Regions from separate parts of the Kitasatospora sp. NPDC088264 genome, predicted to be linked through region 1. Evidence: riboswitches for the same ligand, from Rfam matches in the RefSeq annotation. Region 1 holds a riboswitch; each other region holds the start of a gene.

Region 1 (7,529 bases):
TGGCCGGGCAGTTGGTGCTGCCGGAGGGGATCCCGTACGGGTCGGACCGCAGCTGGCTGGCGGAGAAGATACTGTCCCGGCTGGAGGCGACGGCCTTCGTCCCGACGCAGCCGGCCCGACCCGCCGAGCCTGACCACCCGGGACAGCCGGGACAGCCGGTCCCACCCGCTCAGCCCGCTCAGCCAGCTCAGCCCGTCCAGTCGGCTCCGTCGGCGGGCGACCCCAGCTAGCTGCCGAACTCCTTGACGGTGAAGCGCAGTTCGGGCTGCTCCCAGGGCGTCTTGACCTGCGGCGGGCGGGTGCCCGTGCGCTCGGCGCCCACCTGGAGGTAGAAGCCCTCGGCGGGCGGGTGGGACACCACCTTGACCGAGGCGATCCCGGCGGCCCGGGCGCGCTCCAGCATGTCCGCGATCAGCTTCCGCCCGATGCCGAGCCCCTGGGCCTCGTCGGCGACGAACATGAGGTCCAGTTCGGCCGGTTCGCGGATCAGGCCGTAGAAGCCGAGCAGCCGGTCGGTGGTCGGGTCCGAGGCCAGGAACACCTCGTGCCGGGCGATGTACTCGGGGGTGACCTGGTAGCCGTCGATCATCGCCGAGTAGTGGCCGCGGTAGGCGGTGGAGGCCTGTATCAGCTCGGTGAGCCGGTCGGCGTCGGCCGCCCCGGCACGCCTGACGGTCGTCTCGTTCATGCGGGCGAGTATAGGGGCGCTGACCAGGAGAGACCATTACTTTTCGGCAGCAGACCGGCGGCGGCGGTCGGCGGCCCGCAGGACCAGGACCCGGCGGGTGCGGCCGTCCGCGGCGCGGGGGAAGCGGCGGATCTCGCTGGCGACGCGGCGCTCGCCGAGCGCGTACCGCAGCGGGTCGAGGTGGGCGCAGCGGAGGCCGTGGCCGTCGTGCAGCGGCTGGACGCGGACCTCGCCGTCCGGGGAGGTCACCCGGACGAGTTCCACCAGGGCGTCCAACTGCCTTTCGGGGCCGAACAGTTCGGGGTAGGCGAAGAGCAGGTAGCCGCTCAGGGTGAGCGCGAAGGCGCCGTCCGCGAACGGCAGTCGGGGCAGCGCGGCGGCCACGTACTGCTGCGGGTGCGCGGCCGAGTCGGCGGCGAACAGGCGACGGGCGCGGTCCCAGCTGCGCAGGTAGCGGTCCGGTCGGCAGGAGCGCGGTGACGGGTACAGGTGCGGACGGGCGGCCATCGCGGTGGCCATCGACGCCCGGGCCGCCAGCGCGTGGGCCGCGACCTCGGGTGCGGGGAGCGCGTACGCCGGGTCGGCGGCGATCACCCGGCAGCCGAGCCGACGCGCCTCGGCGGCCAGGCCGGCCGCACCGCCCGGGCAGTCCAGCACCGGGCCCGGCAGCGCGGCGAGCTGGGCCCGGGTGAGGTCGAACAGGTCGCAGTACTCGTCCAGCGGGCGGGAGGTGACCAGGATGTCCCGGCCCAGGGCGCCCGGGTCGGCGGGGGTGTGTGCGGCGGCCACCCGGCCATCCCAACACGGGCCGGCCCCACCCGCATCCGGAGCACGTCCGGGTGTGGGCGGGGCCGGGGAGGCGGGCGGGGCAGGCGGGGAGGGCCGCGGGGTTCAGCGGCCGAGCAGGCCCTGGGCGGCGGCCCGGTTCACGTTGGTCAGGCCGCGGACCAGCTGGGCGGTGAGGATGATGAGCAGCACCCCGACCAGCGAGAGGCCGGCGATCTGCCAGGCCCCCTCGATGTAGTAGACGTGCTGGACGTTGTCGCTGTCGTAGAAGTCGAAGATCCGGTACCCGCGCCAGGAGGTGAAGGCCGGAAAGACCCAGTGGTAGAGCGGGTACAGCGCCATCGCCCAGCCGAGCAGCAGGAACACCAGCGACAGGACGAAGCTGAGGACCGCCCACGGGAACATCACCACCTGGTAGAACGCGGCCTTCCACCCGGCCGGGTCCGCCAGCCGCGCGGTGATCGCCCCCCAGGTGCCCGGGCGGGTCTGGCGCACCGGCGCCGGGGCGGGCACGTCCAGGGCCAGCATGCCGCGCACCCGGGCCCGCTCCATCCGGCCCATGCCGCGGGCGACGGTGGTCAGGAGGGCGAGGACGGGCAGGCCGAGGACGGTGACGAAGGTGCCGATCCCCATGCAGAACAGCACGATCGAGACGGAGAAGCCGATGACCGACAGCGGCAGGCCGGTGAGCGTGTAGCCGATCTCGCGGTAGTAGTGCCCGGAGAACGGCGCCCGCCAGACGGCCGGCGGCTCCTCGGTCCGGTGGGCCCGAGCGGGACGCGGGTCGTCGCCGTAACCACCGAGGACGTCCCACTCGCGGTCCTGCGTGCTTCGGCTGATGCTCATGTCCCGGCCCCGGTCCCTCGTTCTCGACTGCTGATGGCACCAGTCTGGTCGAACGGCGGGCCGGGGAGGATCCGGAGGCCTGGCGGATCGGGGGTGGGGTTAACCCCCCGGGCCTGACCCGGCAGGCCTGCCCCCAGGTCCGCGTGGACGTCCGCGTCGGACGTCCACGCCGGACGTCCACGCCGGGCCGTCAGCCGGTCGCGCCGCGCCACTCGTCGGCGAGCAGCGAGTACAGGTACGAGTCGGACCAGGCGCCACCCTTGTAGAGGTCGTGCCGGACCCGCCCCTCCAACTGGAACCCGAGCCGGAGGAGCACCTTGGCCGAGGCGCCGTTGTCCACGTCGACCCGGGCCGCCAGCCGGTGCACGCCGAGGGCCTCGAAGGAGAGCTCGCAGAGCAGGCCGGCGATCTCGCCCGCGTAGCCGCGGCCCCAGACGTCGCGGCCCAGCACGTAGCCGAGGTGGGCGGAGCGGTGCTTGCCGAGGGTGAGGGAGGCGTGGGCGATCGGCACGGCGTCCACCGGGTCCTCGGCGTCGTCGCGCCGGGTGACGGCCAGCCGGTAGGTGTCCCGTTCCGGCGCCATCGCCTCCTCCAGGTAGAGCTCGATCTGGTCGGCGCAGGTTTCACGGTCGCGCGGCTCGAAGGGGAGGTAGCGGGTGACCTCCGGGTCGCTGAACAGCCCGTACAGCGCGTCCACGTCGCCGGCGGTGTGGTGATACTCGCGGATGGCCAGCCGGGGGCCGGTGAGTCGTACGGGGACCATGGCAGCCGACCCTACCCCCGGCCAGCGGTTACCGTTCGAGCTATGAACGACGAAGACCTGCGGCTCGCCCCGCGCACCAGGGCCTCCGACCTGCTCGCCTGGGCGGCGGAAGAGGACCGCGCCCCGGTGGCCGAAGCGCCGCTGCGCGCGGTGCTGGCCCTGCTGGAGCTGGGCGAGGGCAGGATGCACGACGGCTGGCCCGAACTGACCTCGAACGCGGTGGAGCACCTGCTGTACGAGCGGCTCTACCTGTACGTCCAACCCGAACCGGAGGCGGACCCGCTGGCGTACGGCGCCGCCGTCCGGCTGCTGACCGACCACCAGCGGGCCGCCAAGCGGCTCAACGCCAAGCGCCAGGAGCGGCTGCACGCCGAGGCCGAGTGGCAGGGCGAGGTCGCGGCCGGGCTGCTGCGCCGCGCCGACCTGGTGACCTGGCCCCGGCTGTACGCGCTGCTGCTGCACGCGTACGGGGCGGACGTCGCGGATCCGGAGGCGGTGCGGGAGTGGCTGACCGGCTTCCGGGAGCTGGCGCAGGAGGAGCGGCTGGCCGTGTTCGCCGCACTGGCGCAGACCGGCTGGCTGGACGAGGTGGACGAGCAGGGCTGGAGCCCGACCCGGGTGATCTCGGTCGGCATGGCCACCGACGGCGCGCGCCGGCTGCTGGAGCAGGGCCTGATGCGGCGCAGCTACCGCAACCTGGCCGAGCTGACCGCGCTGGGCCAGCCGATGCCGGACGAACTGGCCGGGGACTTCGGAGCGTTCGAGGAGGCGGCGGTGGAAGCCGCGCTCGACCTGTACGGGGAGTGGACGGTGCCCGGGCTGCCACGACTGCTGGTGGAGGAGTTCCCGGACCTCGCGCCGGAGCCGGGGCAGGAGGAGATCGACGCGTACCTGGCCGGGCTGGCGCAGGAGGAGTTCGACGCCCGCCTGGAGGGGCTGGCGGGGCCGGCGCAGGAGGAGTTCGACGCGCACCCGGCGGAGCCGGCAGACCCGGCGCAGGAGTGACGCGGCGAAGCCCCGGCCGCGGTGCCTTCTGGTTCCGGCGGCCGGGGCTTCGCGGGTGCGTCAGGGGTTGAGGCCGCGCTGCTGGTTCCGGCGGCCGGGGCTTCGCGGGTGCGTCAGGGGTTGACGCCGCGCTGCTGGAACCAGGTCTCCGGGTCGACGGGGGCGCCGCCACCGGGGCGGACCTCCACGTGCAGGTGCGCGCCGGTGACGTTGCCGGTGGCGCCGACCTTGCCGATCTGCTGGCCGGAGCCGACCTTGCCGGAGCCCTTGATGATCGAGGAGAGGTGGCAGTACCAGATCTCGGTGCCGTCGGGCAGGGTCTCGACGATCCGGTAGCCGTACGAGCCGGACCAGCCGGCCGAGGTGATGGTGCCCTGGCCGACCGCGTAGACGGGGGTCCCGGTGTCGGCGGCGAAGTCCAGGCCGGTGTGCAGGTGGGCCCAGTAGCGGGCGCTCTGGCCGTAGTGGGCGGTGAGGTGGTAGTCGCGCACCGGCAGGGTGAGGGCGGCGGCCTTGGCCCGCTCGGCTTCCTCGGCGGCCCGCTTGGCCTCGGCCTCCTTGGCGGCGGCCTTGGCCTCCGCCTCCTTCGCGGCCTGGACGCGGGCGTCCTCCTCGGCGGCGGTGCGCTGGCTGTCGGCCTGCAGCTGGATGCGGGCGGCGAGCGCGAGGCCGGGGTCGGCGGAGAGGGCGACCGGGGTCTCGTCCGGGGTCTCGATGGCGGGGGCGGCGGCCGGGGTGGCGGAGGCGAAGCCGGTGGCGCCCAGGGTGGCGGCGACGGCGGTGACGCCGAGCAGCGGGGAGGCCCCACGGACCTGACGCGGCATCCGGTGCCGGTTGGTCTCGGCCTCCGGGCCCGCGTACTCGGGGCCGTCCGGGCCGGGGTGGTCGAGGAGCCGGGTACCTGCTGCGAGGCCGGCCGGGTGTGCCGGAGTGTGCGTCGACGCCACGGAGGCGCGCTCCTTTCCTTCCTTCGCGCCTACCGGGTTAGCTGACGGGTTCGGAGCAGGAAGGTCTCCTACGGCCGGGCCGGAGCCCCGCCGATTCACCCCAAGGAACGTGGTTCCCCGGCTCCCTGACCTGCCCGGAGGCCGGTCGGCGGGATTAGGCGACGGCGCACGGTGCCGTCTGGGTACGGCGTTGACGACCGCGCTGCGTTATCAAACGTTAATCCTAGGAGGCCCTGATTCCAAGCCGTTCGCCCGGGACGACCGGAGACGGGCGGGGCACTCCGGGGCACGACGGGCGTTTTGTTCCCCTTGGACACCCCTGCACCCCCTTGAGCACCGTTGACGCCACCTCACGTGATCGGACGTCAACGAACGACCCTTCATCCGCGCACCCCCCGCCGGCCTCCCCCGCTCCGCAGGGCGCGAGGGCTTGACGGCTAAGGCTATTAGCCTTAGCTTTATGGCTATCGGCGGCAGCACCGAAGCCCCGCACCGGCAACCCTCCGGAGGCCCACCATGAACGCCACCAGCGCCCCCACCACCCAGTACCTCGACGTCACCGGCGGCCGCCTCGCCTACGACGACACCCGACAGGGCGACGGCGCCCCCGTCGTGCTGCTCCCCGGAATGCTCGACACCCGCGCCGCCTACCGGCACCTCCGCCCGCTGCTGGCCGCCGCCGGCCGCCGGGTCATCACCATGGACCTGCGCGGCTTCGGGGAATCCTCGATCATCTGGGACGACTACTCCCCCGCCGCCATCGCCACCGACGTCCTCGCCCTGCTCGACCACCTCGGCATCGACCGCGCCGTCCTGGTCGGCAACTCCTACACCGGCGCGACGGTCGTCAAGGCCGCCGGCGACGCCCCCGAGCGGGTCGCCGGCATCGCCCTGATCGACGCCTTCATCGAGAACCCCCCGCCCGGCGCCCTCATGCGCGGCGCCCTCCGCGTCATGGGCTTCCTGACCGTCCACTCGCCCGCCTTCTGGGGCCTCTACCACCGCAAGCTGGCCTACCCGGGCGCCAGGCCCGCCGACTTCGACCCGTACGTGGCCGGACTCGTCGCCGCCATGCGCACCCCCGGCCGCAAGACCGCCACCCGCGGACACGTCAGCGGGGACTCCGCGCCCGTCGGCTGGACCGCGGCCGTGCGCTGCCCCTCGCTCGTCATCATGGGCAGCAAGGACCCCGACTTCCCCGAGCCGGAAGCCGTCGCCGACCGGCAGGCCATCGCGCTCAACGCGCGGAAGGTCATGATCGACGGATCCGGGCACTACCCGATGGCCGACAACCCGCAGGCCACCGCCGACGCCCTGCTGCCCTTCCTCGCCGAACTCGCCTGAGCCCCGCCCGCCCACGTCAGCCCCGCCACGCCACGCCACGTACGCCTTCCACCGACGGAGAGCCCACACCATGCCCCGAGTAGGACTCACCCCCGAGCAGGTCGTCGACCACGCCATCGCCCTCATCGACGAGCAGGGCGCCGACGCCCTCACCCTGGCCGCCGTCGCCGCCCGGGCCGGGGTCGCCACCCCGTCGCTGTACAAGCACGTCAGCGGCGGCCTCGCCGAACTGCGGCGGCTCATCGCCGTCCGGGTCACCGAGGAACTCGCCGACCGGCTCGCCGAGGCCGCCGTCGGCCGCAGCGGCGACGACGCCGTCGACACCGTCCTGCGCGCCTACCACGCGTACGCCACCGAGTACCCGCACCGCTACAACGCCCTCCCGCAAGCCCCGCAGCCGGACGACGACCTCACCCGCGCGGCCGGACGGCTCGTCGGGGTGATCATCGCCGTCCTGCGGGAGTACGGCCTCGACGGCGCGGAGGCGATCCACGCCGCCCGCACCGTCCGCTCCGTCGCCCACGGCTTCGCCTCCCTCTCCATCGGCGGCGGCTTCCAGCTCGCCGAAGACCTGGCCACCACCCAGAGCCGCCTCATCACCCTCCTCACCACCGGGCTCCGCACCTGGCCCACCCCCTGAGACGCCGGCCACCGCACCGGCCGCGGCACGACCCACCCGGTCTCCCACGACGACGGAACGGCCGGCGCACCGGGTGAGGCGTGCGCGAGAAGTCGGACCCGCCGACTTCCCGTGCGGCGGGCAGGCAGCGGGCCTGGGGGTCGTGGGGGCGGACGGGTTAGTGTGGCCGGGCTGACTGGTGGTCATGACAGGGGACCGCCGACCCCTTGGCGGAGGTCCACGTGCCCGCACCGATAGCGAGGGCGCGGCGGTGGTACCTGCGGCTGCTGGACGGGAACGCCCGGGCCGCGCGGTACGCGCTGGGGGTGCTGCTCGGGGTGACCGCGGTGCTGAGCGTGCTGCCGATCGTGCTGCCGTACAGCTGGCCGCCGTCGGCGCTGGTGCTGCCGCTGGTGGTCGGCGGGCTGCTGTTGCGACGCGGGCAGCTGCTGGTGCTGGTGTGCGCGGCGCTGGCCGGCGGGGTGCTGGGGGCGGTGGTGCGGGATCCGCTCGGGGTGCGGATCGGGGTGA
Region 2 (7,529 bases), on a different contig from region 1:
AAGGAGCAGCTGAAGAAGCTGCGCGCCAACGTCGACGTGCTCACCATGTCCGCGACGCCGATCCCGCGCACCCTGGAGATGGCCGTCACCGGCATCCGCGAGATGTCCACCATCACCACCCCGCCGGAGGAGCGGCACCCGGTGCTGACCTTCGTCGGCCCCTACGACGAGAAGCAGATCTCGGCCGCGATCCGGCGTGAACTCCTGCGCGAGGGCCAGGTGTTCTACATCCACAACCGGGTGGAGTCGATCGACAAGGCGGCCGCCCGGCTCAAGGACCTCGTCCCCGAGGCGCGGATCGCCACCGCGCACGGGCAGATGGGGGAGAACCAGCTGGAGAAGGTCGTCGTCGACTTCTGGGAGAAGGAGTTCGACGTCCTGGTGTCGACCACGATCGTGGAGTCCGGCATCGACATCTCCAACGCCAACACCCTGATCGTCGAGCGCGGGGACACCTTCGGCCTCTCCCAGCTGCACCAGCTGCGCGGGCGGGTCGGCCGGGGCCGCGAGCGCGGCTACGCGTACATGCTGTACCCGCCGGAGAAGCCGCTCACCGAGACCGCGCACGAGCGCTTGGCGACCATCGCCCAGCACACCGAGATGGGCGCCGGCATGTACGTGGCGATGAAGGACCTGGAGATCCGCGGCGCCGGCAACCTGCTCGGCGGCGAGCAGTCCGGGCACATCGCGGGCGTCGGCTTCGACCTCTACATGCGGATGGTCGGCGAGGCGGTGGCCGAGTTCCGCGAGTCGCTGGCGAACGGCGGCGAGCCGGAGGAGGAGCCGCTGGAGGTGAAGATCGAGCTGCCGGTCGACGCGCACGTGCCGCACGACTACGCGCCCGGCGAGCGGCTGCGGCTGCAGGCGTACCGCTCGATCGCGGCGGTCAACTCGGAGGCGGACATCCAGCAGGTCCGGGACGAGCTCGTCGACCGCTACGGCAAGCTGCCCGAGCCGGTGGAGAACCTGCTGCTGGTCGCGGCGCTGCGGCTGTACGCCCGGCGGTGCGGCATCGCGGACATCACCCTCCAGGGGGCCAACGTCCGGTTCGGGCCGGTGGAGCTGCGGGAGTCCCAGCAGCTGCGGCTGAACCGGCTCTACCCGCGCAGCCAGGTCAAGGCGGCCGCCCAGCAGCTGCTGGTGCCGCGGCCGAGCCCCGGGCGGATCGGCGGCAAGCCGCTGGTCGGGCGGGAGCTGCTGGGCTGGTGCAGCGAGTTCCTGTCGGCGATGTTCGACGACCTGGCGGGGTCGAAGAAGTAGGACCCCGGCGGGAGGGGCGGGTCCCGTCGGGCCCGTCCCCGCCCCGGGCGGGCGGCGGGTAGGTTCGGGGTGTGACGACGAATGTTCCGGACGCGAAGCTGATCCTGCTGACGACCACCCACCGGGTGGCCCCCGGGTTGCTGGCGTGGCCGGCGTGGGAGGCGCTGCGGTCGGCGGGGCGGGTGCTGGCGGGGGACGCGGGGCATCCGCAGGTGGCGGCGGTGCGGCAGGCCGGGGTGGAGGTCGAGGTCGTGGCGGCGGGGTCGGCACCGGCGCTGGCGCGGCTGCTGACCGGGCAGCCGGGCGGGGCTGGGCCGACGGTGTGGCTGGGCAGCCCGGACGGGGATCCGGGGCTGACGGACGCGCTGGCGCGGCTGGCGGTGGAGCACGCCGGTGAGGTGCCGGAGATCGAGGTGCTGCCGGGGTCGTACGACCTGCCGGGGGCGCGGCTGCTGGACCTGGTGTCGGTGATGGACCGGCTGCGCTCGCCGGGCGGTTGCCCGTGGGACGCCGAGCAGACGCACGAGAGCCTGGTGAAGTACCTGGTCGAGGAGGCGTACGAGCTGGTCGAGGCGATCGAGGAGGGGGACCGGGAGACGCTGCGCGAGGAGTTGGGCGACGTGCTGCTCCAGGTGTTCTTCCACTCCCGGATCGCCGAGGAGCACCCGGCGGAGGCGTTCTCGATCGACGACGTGGCCGGTGACATCGTCGAGAAGCTGATGTACCGGCACCCGCACGTGTTCGGGGACGTCGAGGCGGAGGGCGCCGCCGAGGTGGAGGCGAACTGGGAGCAGCTGAAGGCGGCCGAGAAGGCGGACCGGGAGTCGGTGCTGGACGGCGTGCCGGCCGGGCTGCCGTCGCTGGCGTACGCGGCGAAGCTGGTGTCGCGGGTGCGCCGGGCGGGCTTCGCGGGCGTGCCGGACGAGCCGTACGCGCTGCCGGCGGAGCTGACGGCGCAGTCGGCGGGCCGGCTGCTGCTGGCGGTGGCGCAGCGGGCGTACGACGCCGGGGTGGACGTGGACGCGGCGCTGCGCTCGGCCGCGCGCGGTTACCGGGACGCGGTGCGCGCGGCCGAGGGCCTCGGGCCGGTCGGCGAGTAGCGGGCCCGGGCAGGGCCTCAGGCGGCCGTGGCGGTGTTCTCGATCGGCCGCCGCTGCCGGGGGACGACTTCGCCGATGGCCTCGCCGACGAGGGCGAGGAGTTCGGCGAGGCGTTCGAGGTCGAGGCGGGCGGGCAGTTCGGCGAGCGAGACGATCCGCTCGCCGTCGGGGCCGGCGACGCAGAACAGGTCGATGGGGCCGAGGTGCTTCTCGGCGGTGTCGACGAGGGCGGCGACGTCGCTGGGGCGGCGGATGTCGCCGCCGACGCCGACGACGGGGCAGCCCGGCCGGTCGAGTTCGGTGGCGAGGTCCTCGGCGACGCCCGCACGCTGGTCGGCGATCAGCACTCCGGCGGCGCCGGCGGCGGCGAACCGGCGGGCGAGCTCGGCTCCCGATCCGCCGTCGAGTACCGCGATGACGACGACTGCCCCGCTGACCCGCATGGTCTGCTCCTCCCTGTGGGCGACACCGCACCGGCGCCCACGATTTCTGCGGAGGATCGTAGGCAGGTCCTGACCCTCCGCAACAGGGATTACCCCTCAGGTGACCAGGGTCACGCCCGCCACCCGGCCAAGAGCTGTCCAAGAGCTGTCCACGGACCGTCCACGGGGCGTCCACGGAGCGTTGGCGGGCCGTCCGCCGGGTGTCGACGATCCGGCCCCGCCGGTCGCGTCCGCCGGAGGCGGTGCGGCCCCGACCCACCGGATACGGTCGACGCATGCCAGTGCAGCCCGATCCCGCCGCCCCGCAGCTCTTCACCTGGGAGTTCGCCACCGATCCGTACCCCGCCTACGCCTGGTTGCGCGAGCACGCCCCGGTGCACCGCACGACGCTGCCGAGTGGGGTGGAGGCCTGGCTGGTGACCCGCTACGCGGACGCTCGGCAGGCGCTGGCGGACGGCCGGCTGTCGAAGAACCCGGCACACCACAGCGAGCAGGCGCACCGCACCGGGCGGGTGGGAATTCCGGGGGAACGCCAGGCGGACTTGATGACGCATCTGCTGAACATCGACCCGCCGGACCACACCCGGCTGCGCCGGCTGGTGTCGAAGGCGTTCACGCCGCGCCGGGTGGCGGAGTTCGAGCCGCGGGTGCAGCAGCTCACGGACCGGCTGATCGACGGCTTCGCGCAGCGCGGTTCGGCGGACCTGATCCACGAGTTCGCGTTCCCGCTCCCCATCTACGCGATCTGCGACCTGCTGGGTGTGCCGGCCGAGGACCAGGACGACTTCCGGGACTGGGCCGGGATGATGATCCGGCACGGCGGCGGCCAACGCGGCGGCGTGGGGCGGGCGGTGAAGCGGATGCGGGCGTACCTGCTGGAGCTGATCCACCGCAAGCGGGCGGATCCGGGTGATGACTTGATCTCGGGCCTGATCCGGGCGAGCGACCACGGCGAGCACCTGAACGAGAACGAGGCCGCCGCGATGGCGTTCATCCTCCTGTTCGCGGGGTTCGAGACGACCGTCAACCTGATCGGCAACGGCACGTACGCGCTGCTGCGCAACCCGGAGCAGCGCAGGCTGCTGCAGGAGTCGGTGGTGCGCGGCGAGGCGGCGCTGCTGGAGACCGGGATCGAGGAACTCCTGCGCTACGACGGGCCGGTGGAGATGGCGACGTGGCGTTTCGCGACGCGGCCGCTGTCGATCGGCGGGGTGGACATCCCGGTGGGCGATCCGGTGCTGGTGGTGCTGGCCGCGGCGGATCGCGATCCGGCCAGGTTCGCGGACGAGAACACCCTGGACCTGGCCCGCACGGACAATCCGCACCTGGGTTTCGGCCACGGGATCCACTACTGCATCGGCGCCCCGCTGGCCCGCCTGGAGGGGCGGAGCGCACTGGCCACGCTGCTTTCCCGGCTGCCGGACCTGCGGCTCGCGGAAAACCCGGAGAACCTGCGCTGGAGGGGCGGCCTGATCATGCGTGGCCTGCGGGAACTCCCGGTCGAATTCACTCCGGAGACCTGCTCTCCGTACGCGCCGCCGGTCACGCCGACCGACGCCCCGACACGCTGACGGCATGTCTCCGGCGGCCCGTGGAGCCAGGCCTGAACCCGCATTAATCCGGACATACCGCCGCCGTTGGTAGGCGATTGACCACGCGCCGTAATTTGTGTGTGATATCGGTGATATGAGCTTGTTATTGGTCTGATGATCTGTCTACTCTCCCTGGAGTTCGCAGCTGCGGACCTCGTGCGCGGAACGCCGAATCCTGCCCGCCGCGTCACGGGAAACCGACCAGACCCTGGGCAGGGGCGGGGGAACCAGGTTTGTTGCCGTTCCCCGACGGCTTGGGGTGAAGCCGCCCGAGCGGAATCGTTTCCGCTTTCGGCGGCCGGGCCACCTCCCGGTCCGAACCCGACAGCTCACCTCGCAGGCGTGCGGAGAGGGACCTCTTCATGCTGTTCGTTGGAACCGGCCGCCACCGCCGTCGCACCCAGACCGAGAAGGCCATCGCCGTCGCCGGTGTGGCCGGCGTCGGACTCGCGATGCCGCTCCTCACCGCCACCGGCGCCTCCGCCGCCCCGGCCTCCACCTGGGACGCCGTCGCCCAGTGCGAGAGCGGCGGCAACTGGAGCATCAACACCGGCAACGGCTTCTCCGGCGGCCTGCAGTTCACGCCCAGCACCTGGAAGGCGTACGGCGGCACCTCCTACGCCCCGCAGGCCAACCAGGCCAGCAAGGCGCAGCAGATCTCGGTCGCCGAGAAGGTGCTGGCCTCGCAGGGCCCGGGCGCCTGGCCGGTCTGCTCCCAGAAGGCCGGCCTGAGCAAGGGCGGCGCCCCGGCCTCCGTGGACACCTCCACGGACGCCAAGCCCGCCAAGCAGTCCGCCGCCAAGCCGACCCAGCAGGCGCAGGCCCCGAAGCCCGCCCAGCAGCCGGTCAAGCAGGCCGCCCCGAAGCCGGCCGCCCAGCAGCCCGTCCAGCAGGCCCCGCAGCAGACGCAGCCGCAGACCCAGGGCTTCTCCGGCAAGGCCGGCTGGGACGCCGACGCGAAGGTGTACTGGTACCAGAACAACGGCGCCTGGTACTGGACCAGCCACCAGAGCGTCTACCAGCAGTACGCGGGCCAGCCCGCCGCCCAGCCGCAGTACGCGCCCCGCGCCGCGCAGCCCGCGCAGTCCGCCCCGGCCGCGCAGCCCGCCGCCGCGCAGGGCGGTCACGACTACACCGTCCGGGCCGGCGACACGCTGTCGACGATCGCCGCCGCCCAGGGCGTGTCCGGCGGCTGGCAGTCGGTGTACGACGGCAACCGCGGCACCGTCGGCGGCAACCCCAACCTGATCATGCCCGGCCAGGTGCTGCACCTCGGCTGAGCGGCCCGGGCCCTGAACGGCCCGCGCCCTGCGGGCGAAGGGGGACGGGACCTGTCCCCCTTCGCCCGCATTCCCCCGTATTCGCCCGCTTCGATCGGGCAAGCAGGTGAACTACCGGTGGGTAGCCGGGCCACACGCTGAGACGGGACCGAGGCCAGCGCGGCCCCGGGGGCCGGGGCGGTTAGGCTCTGGTCGTAACGACTCCGCAATCGTCCCGCCGGCAGCACCCAACGTCAGCCGGACCCTGCTTCCGCAAGGAGATGCCTCGTGCCGTCCATCGATGTCGTCGTAGCCCGTGAGATCCTCGACTCGCGTGGCAACCCCACGGTCGAGGTCGAGGTCGGCCTCGACGACGGCAGCACCGGCCGTGCCGCTGTCCCGTCGGGTGCCTCCACCGGCGCCTTCGAGGCGCTCGAGCTGCGCGACGGTGACAAGAACCGCTACTTCGGCAAGGGCGTGGAGAAGGCCGTCCTGGCCGTCATCGAGCAGATCGGCCCGGAGCTGGTCGGCTACGACGCCACCGAGCAGCGCCTGATCGACCAGGCCATGCTCGACCTGGACGCCACCCCGGACAAGTCCTCGCTCGGCGCCAACGCGATCCTGGGCGTCTCGCTGGCCGTGGCGCACGCCGCCTCCGAGGCCAGCGACCTGCCGCTGTTCCGCTACCTGGGCGGCCCGAACGCGCACGTGCTGCCCGTTCCGATGATGAACATCCTCAACGGCGGTTCGCACGCGGACTCCAACGTCGACATCCAGGAGTTCATGATCGCCCCGATCGGCGCGGAGTCCTTCTCCGAGGCCGTCCGCTGGGGCGTCGAGGTCTACCACACCCTCAAGGGCGTGCTGAAGGAGCGCGGCCTGTCCACCGGCCTCGGCGACGAGGGCGGCTTCGCGCCGAACCTGGACAGCAACCGCGAGGCCCTGGACCTCATCACCGAGGCCATCCAGAAGGCCGGCTACGTGCCCGGCCGTGACATCGCGCTCGCCCTGGACGTCGCCGCGTCCGAGTTCTACGAGGACGGCGCCTACCAGTTCGAGGGCAAGGCCATCTCCGCCGCCGAGCTCATCGAGTACTACGCCGAGCTGGTCGACGCCTACCCGCTGGTCTCCATCGAGGACCCGCTGGACGAGTCGGACTGGGACGGCTGGAAGGCCATGACCGTCAAGCTGGGCGACAAGGTCCAGCTGGTCGGCGACGACCTGTTCGTCACCAACCCGGCCCGCCTGGCCAGGGGCATCGAGACCGGCACCGCCAACGCGCTGCTGGTGAAGGTGAACCAGATCGGCTCGCTGACCGAGACCCTGGACGCCGTCGAGCTGGCCCAGCGCAACGGCTACCGCTGCATGATGTCGCACCGCTCCGGCGAGACCGAGGACGTCACCATCGCCGACCTGGCCGTCGCCACCAACTGCGGCCAGATCAAGACCGGTGCCCCGGCCCGCTCCGAGCGCGTCGCCAAGTACAACCAGCTGCTGCGCATCGAGGAGATCCTCGACGACGCCGCCGAGTACGCCGGCCGCGGCGCCTTCCCGCGCTTCCGCTCCGCGGAATAGCAAGCACAGCCGCTCCGCGGAGTAGCAAGCACGGCCGCTCCGCGGAGCAGCAGGCTCAGCCGCTCCTCGGAGCGGCGAGCACGGTCGCTCCGCCGACCGGTGAGCACGCCTGACCGGTGCCCCGCCGTTCACCCCGTAGGGTGGACGGCGGGGCACCGTCGCGACCAGGAGGGGAACGGGAGATGGCAGGCTGGAGGATCCCGGGCTTGGCGGCCCGGCCTCGCTTCACGAGCCGGGCGACCGTCCTCGTCCTGGTGCTCTGCTCGCTGGTGGCGATCCTCGCCTACCCGACGCGGCAGT
Region 3 (7,529 bases), on a different contig from region 1:
GCACCGGCGCGCTCACCGCTGGCGACCTCGCCCTCGCCACGCCCGACCCGCTGGCCCGTTACGAGGCCGCCATGCTCACCCACCTCGCCGACGACCACGCCGACGCCCTCGCCGTCCTCACCCGGCTGCTCGACCCGGACCTGCTCGCCCAGCACCCGGAGGTCCGCCCGCTCGCCCTGGACCGCCACGGCCTGGTCCTGCGCCTGGACCACCCGCACGGCCACCGCGACGTCCGCCTGGTCTTCCCCGAACCGGCCGCCGACACCGAGGACTTCGGGCAGCGGATGCACGAGCTGCTGACCGCCGCCCAGCACGGGCTGCCCGCCCACCGGCTCTGAACCGGCCCGCCGAAGCACACTGACGTATCGTCAACTCTCCCCGGACACACCCACCAAGGCCCGGAAACGACAGCGGCCGACCCGGCTCGCGAGAGAAGTCTCGCGAGCCGGGCCGGCCTGGGCGTGTCCCGCGCCCATGTCCACTGCTGCGGCGATCACCCGGTCGAGCGGTCACCCGACATGACCATCCCGGGCGGTCGATTCGCCCCGTAGCAGCGGTGGTTCCTCATCCGGTACATCCGGCAGATCCGGCACATCCGGTACATCCGGTACGGGTCAGAGCGCGACGCCGTGGGCCCGCAGGTAGGCGACCGGGTTGATGTCCGAGCCGTACTCCGAGCCGTTGCGGATCTCGAAGTGCAGGTGCGGGCCGGTCACGTTGCCGGTCGCGCCGGAGAGGCCGATCTGCTGTCCGGCCTTGACGGCCTGACCGATCTTCACCCCGATCGAGGAGAGGTGCGCGTACTCGGCGAAGTGGCCGTCGGCGAGCTTGATCTCGACCTCGTTGCCGTAGGCGCCGCCGTTGCCGGCCTTCACCACGACACCGTTGCCGACGGCGCGCAGCGGGGTGCCGGTGGAGGCGACGAAGTCCTGGCCGGTGTGGTGGCCGGAGGCCCACATCGAGCCTGCCACGCCGTACGCGGTGCCCAGCTTCGGGCCGGCCAGCGGGGCGACGAAGGCCGAAGCGGCGGCGACCGGCACGGCGGTGACCACGGCGGACGGCGCGGCGGTCTGCAGCTGGGTCTGGAGCTGGGCGGACGGCTTGGCCGCCTCGGTCCGGACCTCCGGCTGGGCCTGCGGCTTGGCGGCGGTGGTGGCCGGCGCGGCGTCCTGGGCGGACGGCTGGGCGGGCTTCGCCGGGGCAGCGGGCTTGGCCGGGGCGGCCTGGCCCGCGATCACGAGCCGCTGACCGGGGAAGATCAGGTCCGGGTTGCCGCCGACGACCTCACGGTTGTGGTCGTACAGCGCCTGCCAGCCGCCGTCGACGTGCTGGGCGTCGGCGATCCGGGACAGGGTGTCGCCGCTGACGACGCGGTAGCTCTCCTGCGACGAGGCCTGGGCCTGGTCGGCGGGAGCGGCGGCCGGGGCGGCGGTGACCGCGGCGGCCGGCGCGGGGTGGGCCTGGGCGCTCATCGCGGTGACGAGCGGCAGGGCGAAGGAGACACCGGTGACGGCGGTGGCGATCCCGATGCGGGCGGCGCGGGGCAGGGCGATACGACGAGCCTGTGCAGGCATGGAATTTTCCTCTCCGACGCCTGCGAGGTGAGCTGTCGGGTTCGGGCTGGAGTTGCCCGGCCGCACATGCGGCTTCACCCCTAGCCGGCCCTGGATCCGGGTACGCGAAAGCGTGCCGTTTCCGGTCCGGCGACTTACCTGTGGGTCCCCCGCTCCTGCCGTACAGAGTTCGGTGCGAGCCACCGGGCAGCGGCAGGATTCGGCGTTCCACCCGGTGGATCCGTCCGGACTGGCCGGGCGGTCGCTGAACTAAAACCCATCCGTTCGGGTGAAGCAATGTCGATCACTTGAACCGGCAACAACCCCCCGAGCTGCGGTGACCCTCCGAATGATCGGCTGCACCGTACGTGCACAATCCATTCACCCGGCGCCACTGATCCACGACGCTGCGCCGATTCCGCCACCGCTGCGCACCCGCCCGCTCACGCACCGCGCACCCACCGACACACCCCCCGGTGACCCTTGTCACGTACGCCCCACGGGCGCAGGATCGGCCCGTGGCCACCTCCGAAGCAGGAACACTGCGCCTGGGCACCTCGCGGGGACGCTGGGTCCTCCTCGCGACGGTGCTCGGCTCCAGCATGGCGATGCTCGACGGCACCGTGGTGAACGTCGCGCTGCCCCGCATCGGCACCGATCTCGGCGCCTCCCTCGCGTCCCTGCAGTGGACGCTCAACGCCTATCTGCTCACCCTGGCCGGACTGATCCTGCTCGGCGGCGCGCTCGGCGACCGGTACGGCCGGCGCCGGGTCTTCCTGATCGGCGTGCTCTGGTTCGCCGCCGCCTCCGCGGCCTGCGCCGCCGCCCCCACCATCCACGTGCTGATCGCCGCCCGCGCCGTCCAGGGCATCGGCGGGGCGCTGCTCACCCCCGGTTCGCTCGCCATGCTGCAAGCCGTCTTCCACCCGGACGACCGCTCGGCGGCGGTCGGCCTGTGGTCGGGCCTCGGCGGGGTGTCGGCCGCGGTCGGCCCCTTCCTCGGCGGCTGGCTGGTGGACGGCCCCGGCTGGCGGTGGATCTTCCTGCTGAACCTTCCGCTCGCGGCCGCCGTGGTCGCGGTCACCTCCCGGTTCGTCCCCGAGAGCCGGAACGAGAGCGCCGTCGGCCGCTTCGACGTCCCCGGCGCGCTGCTCGCCGCGCTCGCCCTCGGCGCGATCACCTACGCGCTGACCGCCGCCGGGGAGGGCCTGTCCCCCGCGGTCTGGCTCACCGGCGCGATCGGCCTGCTGCTCGGCGCTGCCTTCATCGCGGTCGAGCGCCGCGCCGCCGAGCCGATGCTGCCGCTCGGCCTCTTCTCCTCCCGGCTGTTCACCGCCGTCAACCTGGTCACCCTCTGCGTCTACGCGGCGTTCAGCGGGGTGTTCTTCCTGCTGGTGGTGCAGTTGCAGATCGTCTCCGGCTTCTCCCCGCTGGTCTCCGGCCTCGCCCTGGTCCCGATCACCGTGCTGATGCTGACCCTGTCGGCGCGCGCCGGGCGGCTGGGCAAGCGGATCGGCCCCCGGATCCCGCTCACCGTCGGTCCGCTGCTGTGCGCCGCCGGGGTGCTGCTGATGCTGCGCACCGGCCCCGGCTCCTCCTACTGGGCGGACGTGCTGCCCGCCGTCACGGTGCTGGGCTGCGGGATGACCCTGTTGGTCGCGCCGCTGACGGCGACGGTGCTGGCCGCCGTCGAGGTCCGGCACGCGGGCATCGCCAGCGGCGTCAACAACGCCGCCGCCCGCGCGGCCGGGCTGCTCGCGGTCGCCGCGCTGCCCTCGCTCGCCGGGCTGAGCGGCGACGCCTACCGGGTGCCGTCCGCGGTGGACTCGGCCTTCCGCACCGCGATGCTGATCTGCGCCGGGCTGCTGGTCACCGGCGGGCTGACGGCCTTCGCCACCGTCCGCGGCAACGTGCTCGCGCCGGTGGACCGCCCGGTGGCCGAGCCGGACTGCGAGTGGGCCTGCGGCACCACCCCGCCGCTCGACCCGGGCCACGTCCACACGGACGAGGGCCCCGCCACCGGATCGGCGGCAGGGCCCTCAGCCAGCTGACGAATCGTCAGAGGATGTCACCGGGCGCGTACTTGGCGGCCTCCGGGTAGGCGGCGGCGACGGCCTCCACCTGGCGGACCACCTCGGCGACCTGGGCACCGGCCGCACCGGTGAAGGAGAGCCGGTCGGCCAGCAGCGCGTCCAGCCCGGCCCGGTCCAGCGGGATCCGCTCGTCGGCGGCCAGCCGGTCCAGCAGCTCGTTCTCGCGGGCGCCCGCACGCATCGCCAGCGCGGAGGCGACGGCGTGCTCCTTGATGACCTCGTGCCCGGTCTCCCGGCCGACGCCCGCGCGCACCGCGCCCATCAGCACCTTGGTGGTGGCGAGGAACGGCAGGTAGCGGTCCAGCTCGGCCTCGATCACGGCGGGGAAGGCGCCGAACTCGTCGAGGACGGTCAGGAAGGTCTCCAGCAGGCCGTCGAAGGCGAAGAAGGCGTCCGGCAGCGCGACCCGGCGCACCACTGAGCAGGAGACGTCACCCTCGTTCCACTGGTCGCCGGCCAGCTCGCCGGTCATCGAGGCGTAGCCGCGCAGGATGACGGCCAGGCCGTTGACGCGCTCGCAGGAGCGGGTGTTCATCTTGTGCGGCATCGCCGAGGAGCCGACCTGGCCCTCCTTGAAGCCCTCCGTGACCAGCTCGTGGCCGGCCATCAGACGGATGGTCTTGGCCAGACTGGACGGCGCGGCGGCCAGCTGGACGAGGGCGGTGAGCACCTCGAAGTCCAGCGAGCGCGGGTAGACCTGGCCGACGCTGATCAGCACGTTCTCGAAGCCGAGGTGCCCGGCGACCCGGCGCTCCAGCTCGGCGAGCTTGTCGGTGTCGCCACCGAGCAGGTCCAGCATGTCCTGGGCGGTGCCGACCGGGCCCTTGATCCCGCGCAGCGGGTAGCGGGCGATCAGCTCCTCCAGGCGACGGAAGGCGACCAGCAGCTCGTCGGTGATCGACGCGAAGCGCTTGCCCAGGGTGGTGGCCTGCGCGGCCACGTTGTGCGAGCGGCCGGCCATGACCAGCTCGGAGTGCTGGGCGGCCAGGCGGGCCAGCCGGACCAGCACGGCCACCGTGCGGTCGCGCACGTGCTCCAGCGACTGGCGGATCTGCAGCTGCTCGACGTTCTCGGTCAGATCCCGGGAGGTCATGCCCTTGTGGATCTGCTCGTGGCCGGCGAGTTCGCTGAACTCCTCGATCCGGGCCTTCACGTCGTGGCGGGTGACCCGCTCACGGGCGGCGATCGAGCCGAGGTCGACCTGGTCGATCACCCGCTCGTAGTCGGCGACGGCGTTCGCCGGTACCTCGACACCGAGGTCCTGCTGGGCCTTCAGGACGGCGAGCCACAGGTGGCGCTCAAGGACCACCTTGTGCTCGGGGGACCACAGCTGGGCCAGGGTCGCCGAGGCGTACCGGGAGGCCAGGACATTGGGGATCTGGGGCTTCGCGCTCACGCTTCGCAAGCCTAACAGCCGAGGTCAGCCGGAACGTCGGCGCATCGGGCGGCTCCGGCCCGGGCCGGAGCGGACGGCTCCGACCGGGCCCGCCCGACGATTCCCGCCGGGCGCGGGGCGGCCCGCTGCCGGGCGGCCTACTGGGCGGCGCCGGACCGGCCGGCCAGCACCGGCAGGACCTGCGCGCAGATCGAGTGCAGCGCGATCCGCTGCTCGTCGGTCATCGCCTCGAACGCCTGGTGGGTGCGGGCCATCTCGCCGCGGATGCGGTTCAGGATCTCCCGGCCCTCGTCCGTGATCACGACGATCTTCACCCGGCGGTCGCCGGCGGCGGCCTCCCGGTGGGCCAGGCGCAGCGACTCCAGCCGGTCCACGATCCCGGTGACGTTGGACGCGTCGCAGCCCAGCCGTCCGGCCAGCGCCCGCATCGGCACCGGCTCCTGCACCGCGCCGAGCGCCTTGGCCTGCGAGGAGGAGAGCCCGTGCCGGGCCGCGGCCGCCGCGAAGTCCTGGAAATACGCGGCGCCGACGGCGGCCAACGCTTCCATCAACTCGGCGTTGGTCGGTACGGTCGTCGTCGCTGTCGAACCCATGGGGTCAGCGTACGGCCAAGTGCTTCAGCAACTCAAGCTTTGACCACGGCAACCGTCGACGGCTTGACCGGAACTGCGGCATCGGCCGGTCGACGAAGCCTCCGGCCGGTCGACAGAGCTTAGAGCACCAGCTGATCGAACAGGTGCCGCAGCTCCGGGTCCGGGTCCGCGGTCAGCCCGGTGTGCACCGGCCCCGGCTGGACGATCGCGCTGCGCGGAGCGGTCAGCCAGCGGAACCGCTGCCCCGGACTGTCCCCCGCCGCCGGGCCGGCCTCCGGCCCCCCGGCGCAGACCGCCTCGATCCCGTGCAGCGCCCGCCGCACCCCGTTCACGTCCGCCACCGGGTCGAGCGCCAGCAGCCGGGCCTGGTCCAGGTGCGTGCGCGCGGCCAGGTACCCGTTCTGGCGGCAGTACAGCAGCACCCCGACGTTGACGCACTCGCCGCGTTCCACCCGCGGCACCGCGCGGATCACGGCGTACTCGTAGTCGTGCAGCTCGACGGCGGCCGGCAGCGCGGGCGTCCTCGGCTCGGTCATGCGGGCACCTCCGGCAGCCAGTCGCGCGGACCGGCCAGTCGGCCGGTCAGCTGGGCGCGGTACGCGGCGCGCACCGCCTCGGGCGAGTCGAAGCCGGGCTCGTCCAGCAGCCAGACCTCCGGGATCCTCGCCACCGCGCCCTCGATCGCGGCCTCCGCGAGCGGTGCGAGCGCCTTGTCGGCGGCCGTCAGGTCCGGCCGGGCCCGCAGCAGCGCGTGGTCGGAGGCGTCGTACGGGCGGCGCACCCAGGCGGCGGCGCCCGCCCAGTGGTGGTGGAAGATCAGGCTCGCGCCGTGGTCGATCAGCCGCAGCCCGCCGGTCGCCACCAGCAGGTTGGGGTTGCGCCAGGAGCGGTCGACGTTGCCGATCAGCGCGTCGAACCAGAGCACCTGGCCGGCCAGCTCCGGATCCACCTCGAAGCAGAGCGGGTCGAAGTTGAGCGCGCCGCTGACGAAGGCCATCCCGAGGTTGGTCCCGCCACTGGCCCGCATCTGGTCCTGGACCTGCTGGTCCGGCTCGCTGCGGGCCAGCACCGGATCCAGGTCGACCGTCACCAGCTCCGGCACCGGCAGCCCGAGCCGCCGGCCCAACTCCCCGGCCAGCACCTCCGCCACCAACGCCTTCCGGCCCTGCGCCGCGCCGACCCATTTCAGCGCGTACAGCCGCCGGTCGTCGGCCTCGACCAGGCCCGGCATCGAGCCGCCTTCTCGCAGTGGCGTCACATAACGGACCGCCGTCACCTCGGGGAGCACGCCCGACAGCCTATCGGTGCCGACCCGTCACCTCCTCCCCTCCGTACGCCCCGTCCCACCCCTCCACCATCCGCCCCACCCCGGTGGCAGCCCCCGCTGCTCCGTGCGAGTGTGGCGGACAGCAATGGGGACCTTCGCGGTTACGACCTGCACGGCAAAGGGATGAGCGATGGAACGACCTCGGATCCTGATCGTGGGCGGCGGCTTCGCCGGCCTGGAGTGCGCCCGTCGACTCGAACGCAAGCTCGCGCCGTCGGAGGCCGAGATCTCGCTGGTCACACCGTTCAGCTACCAGCTCTACCTGCCCCTGCTGCCGCACGTCGCGGCCGGCGTGCTGACCCCGCAGTCGGTCGCGGTCTCCCTGCGCCGCACGCTGCGCCGCACCCACATCGTTCCGGGCGGCGCGATCGGCGTGGACCCGGCCTCCAAGGTGTGCGTGGTCCGCAAGATCACCGACGAGGTGGTGGCGCAGAAGTACGACTACCTGGTCCTCGCCCCCGGCAGCGTCACCCGCACCTTCGACATCCCCGGCCTGACCGACTACGCCCGCGGGATGAAGACGCTCGCCGAGGCGGCCTACGTCCGCGACCACGTGATCGCCCAACT

The links. Region 1 has a riboswitch for cyclic di-AMP ahead of AB0O82_RS08030 (M23 family metallopeptidase). Riboswitches for the same ligand answer to the same signal wherever they lie in the genome.
Region 2: linked by a shared signal. The riboswitch ahead of AB0O82_RS34700 (transglycosylase family protein) and the one ahead of AB0O82_RS08030 (M23 family metallopeptidase) in region 1 are both predicted to bind cyclic di-AMP.
Region 3: linked by a shared signal. The riboswitch ahead of AB0O82_RS19785 (LysM peptidoglycan-binding domain-containing M23 family metallopeptidase) and the one ahead of AB0O82_RS08030 (M23 family metallopeptidase) in region 1 are both predicted to bind cyclic di-AMP.

What each region holds. Positions count from the first base shown of each region.
Region 1 covers NZ_JBFBIR010000007.1:18,825-26,353, forward strand. Annotated here, with positions in the region: gene AB0O82_RS08000 (hypothetical protein) at 1-230, shown strand, start outside; gene AB0O82_RS08005 (GNAT family N-acetyltransferase) at 227-688, opposite strand; gene AB0O82_RS08010 (hypothetical protein) at 725-1,477, opposite strand; gene AB0O82_RS08015 (sensor domain-containing protein) at 1,580-2,320, opposite strand; gene AB0O82_RS08020 (GNAT family protein) at 2,511-3,083, opposite strand; gene AB0O82_RS08025 (hypothetical protein) at 3,126-4,088, shown strand; gene AB0O82_RS08030 (M23 family metallopeptidase) at 4,202-5,035, opposite strand; cyclic di-AMP (ydaO/yuaA leader) riboswitch at 5,048-5,206, opposite strand; gene AB0O82_RS08035 (alpha/beta hydrolase) at 5,552-6,379, shown strand; gene AB0O82_RS08040 (TetR-like C-terminal domain-containing protein) at 6,450-7,019, shown strand; gene AB0O82_RS08045 (PP2C family protein-serine/threonine phosphatase) at 7,241-7,529, shown strand, end outside.
Region 2 covers NZ_JBFBIR010000076.1:6,708-14,236, reverse strand. Annotated here, with positions in the region: gene mfd (transcription-repair coupling factor) at 1-1,260, shown strand, start outside; gene AB0O82_RS34715 (MazG family protein) at 1,332-2,360, shown strand; gene AB0O82_RS34710 (SDR family NAD(P)-dependent oxidoreductase) at 2,378-2,803, opposite strand; gene AB0O82_RS34705 (cytochrome P450) at 3,079-4,374, shown strand; cyclic di-AMP (ydaO/yuaA leader) riboswitch at 4,585-4,752, shown strand; gene AB0O82_RS34700 (transglycosylase family protein) at 4,758-5,675, shown strand; gene eno (phosphopyruvate hydratase) at 5,943-7,229, shown strand; gene AB0O82_RS34690 (septum formation initiator family protein) at 7,436-7,529, shown strand, end outside.
Region 3 covers NZ_JBFBIR010000023.1:76,134-83,662, forward strand. Annotated here, with positions in the region: gene AB0O82_RS19780 (DUF2470 domain-containing protein) at 1-338, shown strand, start outside; gene AB0O82_RS19785 (LysM peptidoglycan-binding domain-containing M23 family metallopeptidase) at 615-1,574, opposite strand; cyclic di-AMP (ydaO/yuaA leader) riboswitch at 1,577-1,759, opposite strand; gene AB0O82_RS19790 (MFS transporter) at 2,072-3,604, shown strand; gene purB (adenylosuccinate lyase) at 3,612-5,042, opposite strand; gene AB0O82_RS19800 (MarR family transcriptional regulator) at 5,180-5,635, opposite strand; gene AB0O82_RS19805 (DUF3037 domain-containing protein) at 5,755-6,171, opposite strand; gene AB0O82_RS19810 (HipA family kinase) at 6,168-6,923, opposite strand; gene AB0O82_RS19815 (NAD(P)/FAD-dependent oxidoreductase) at 7,093-7,529, shown strand, end outside.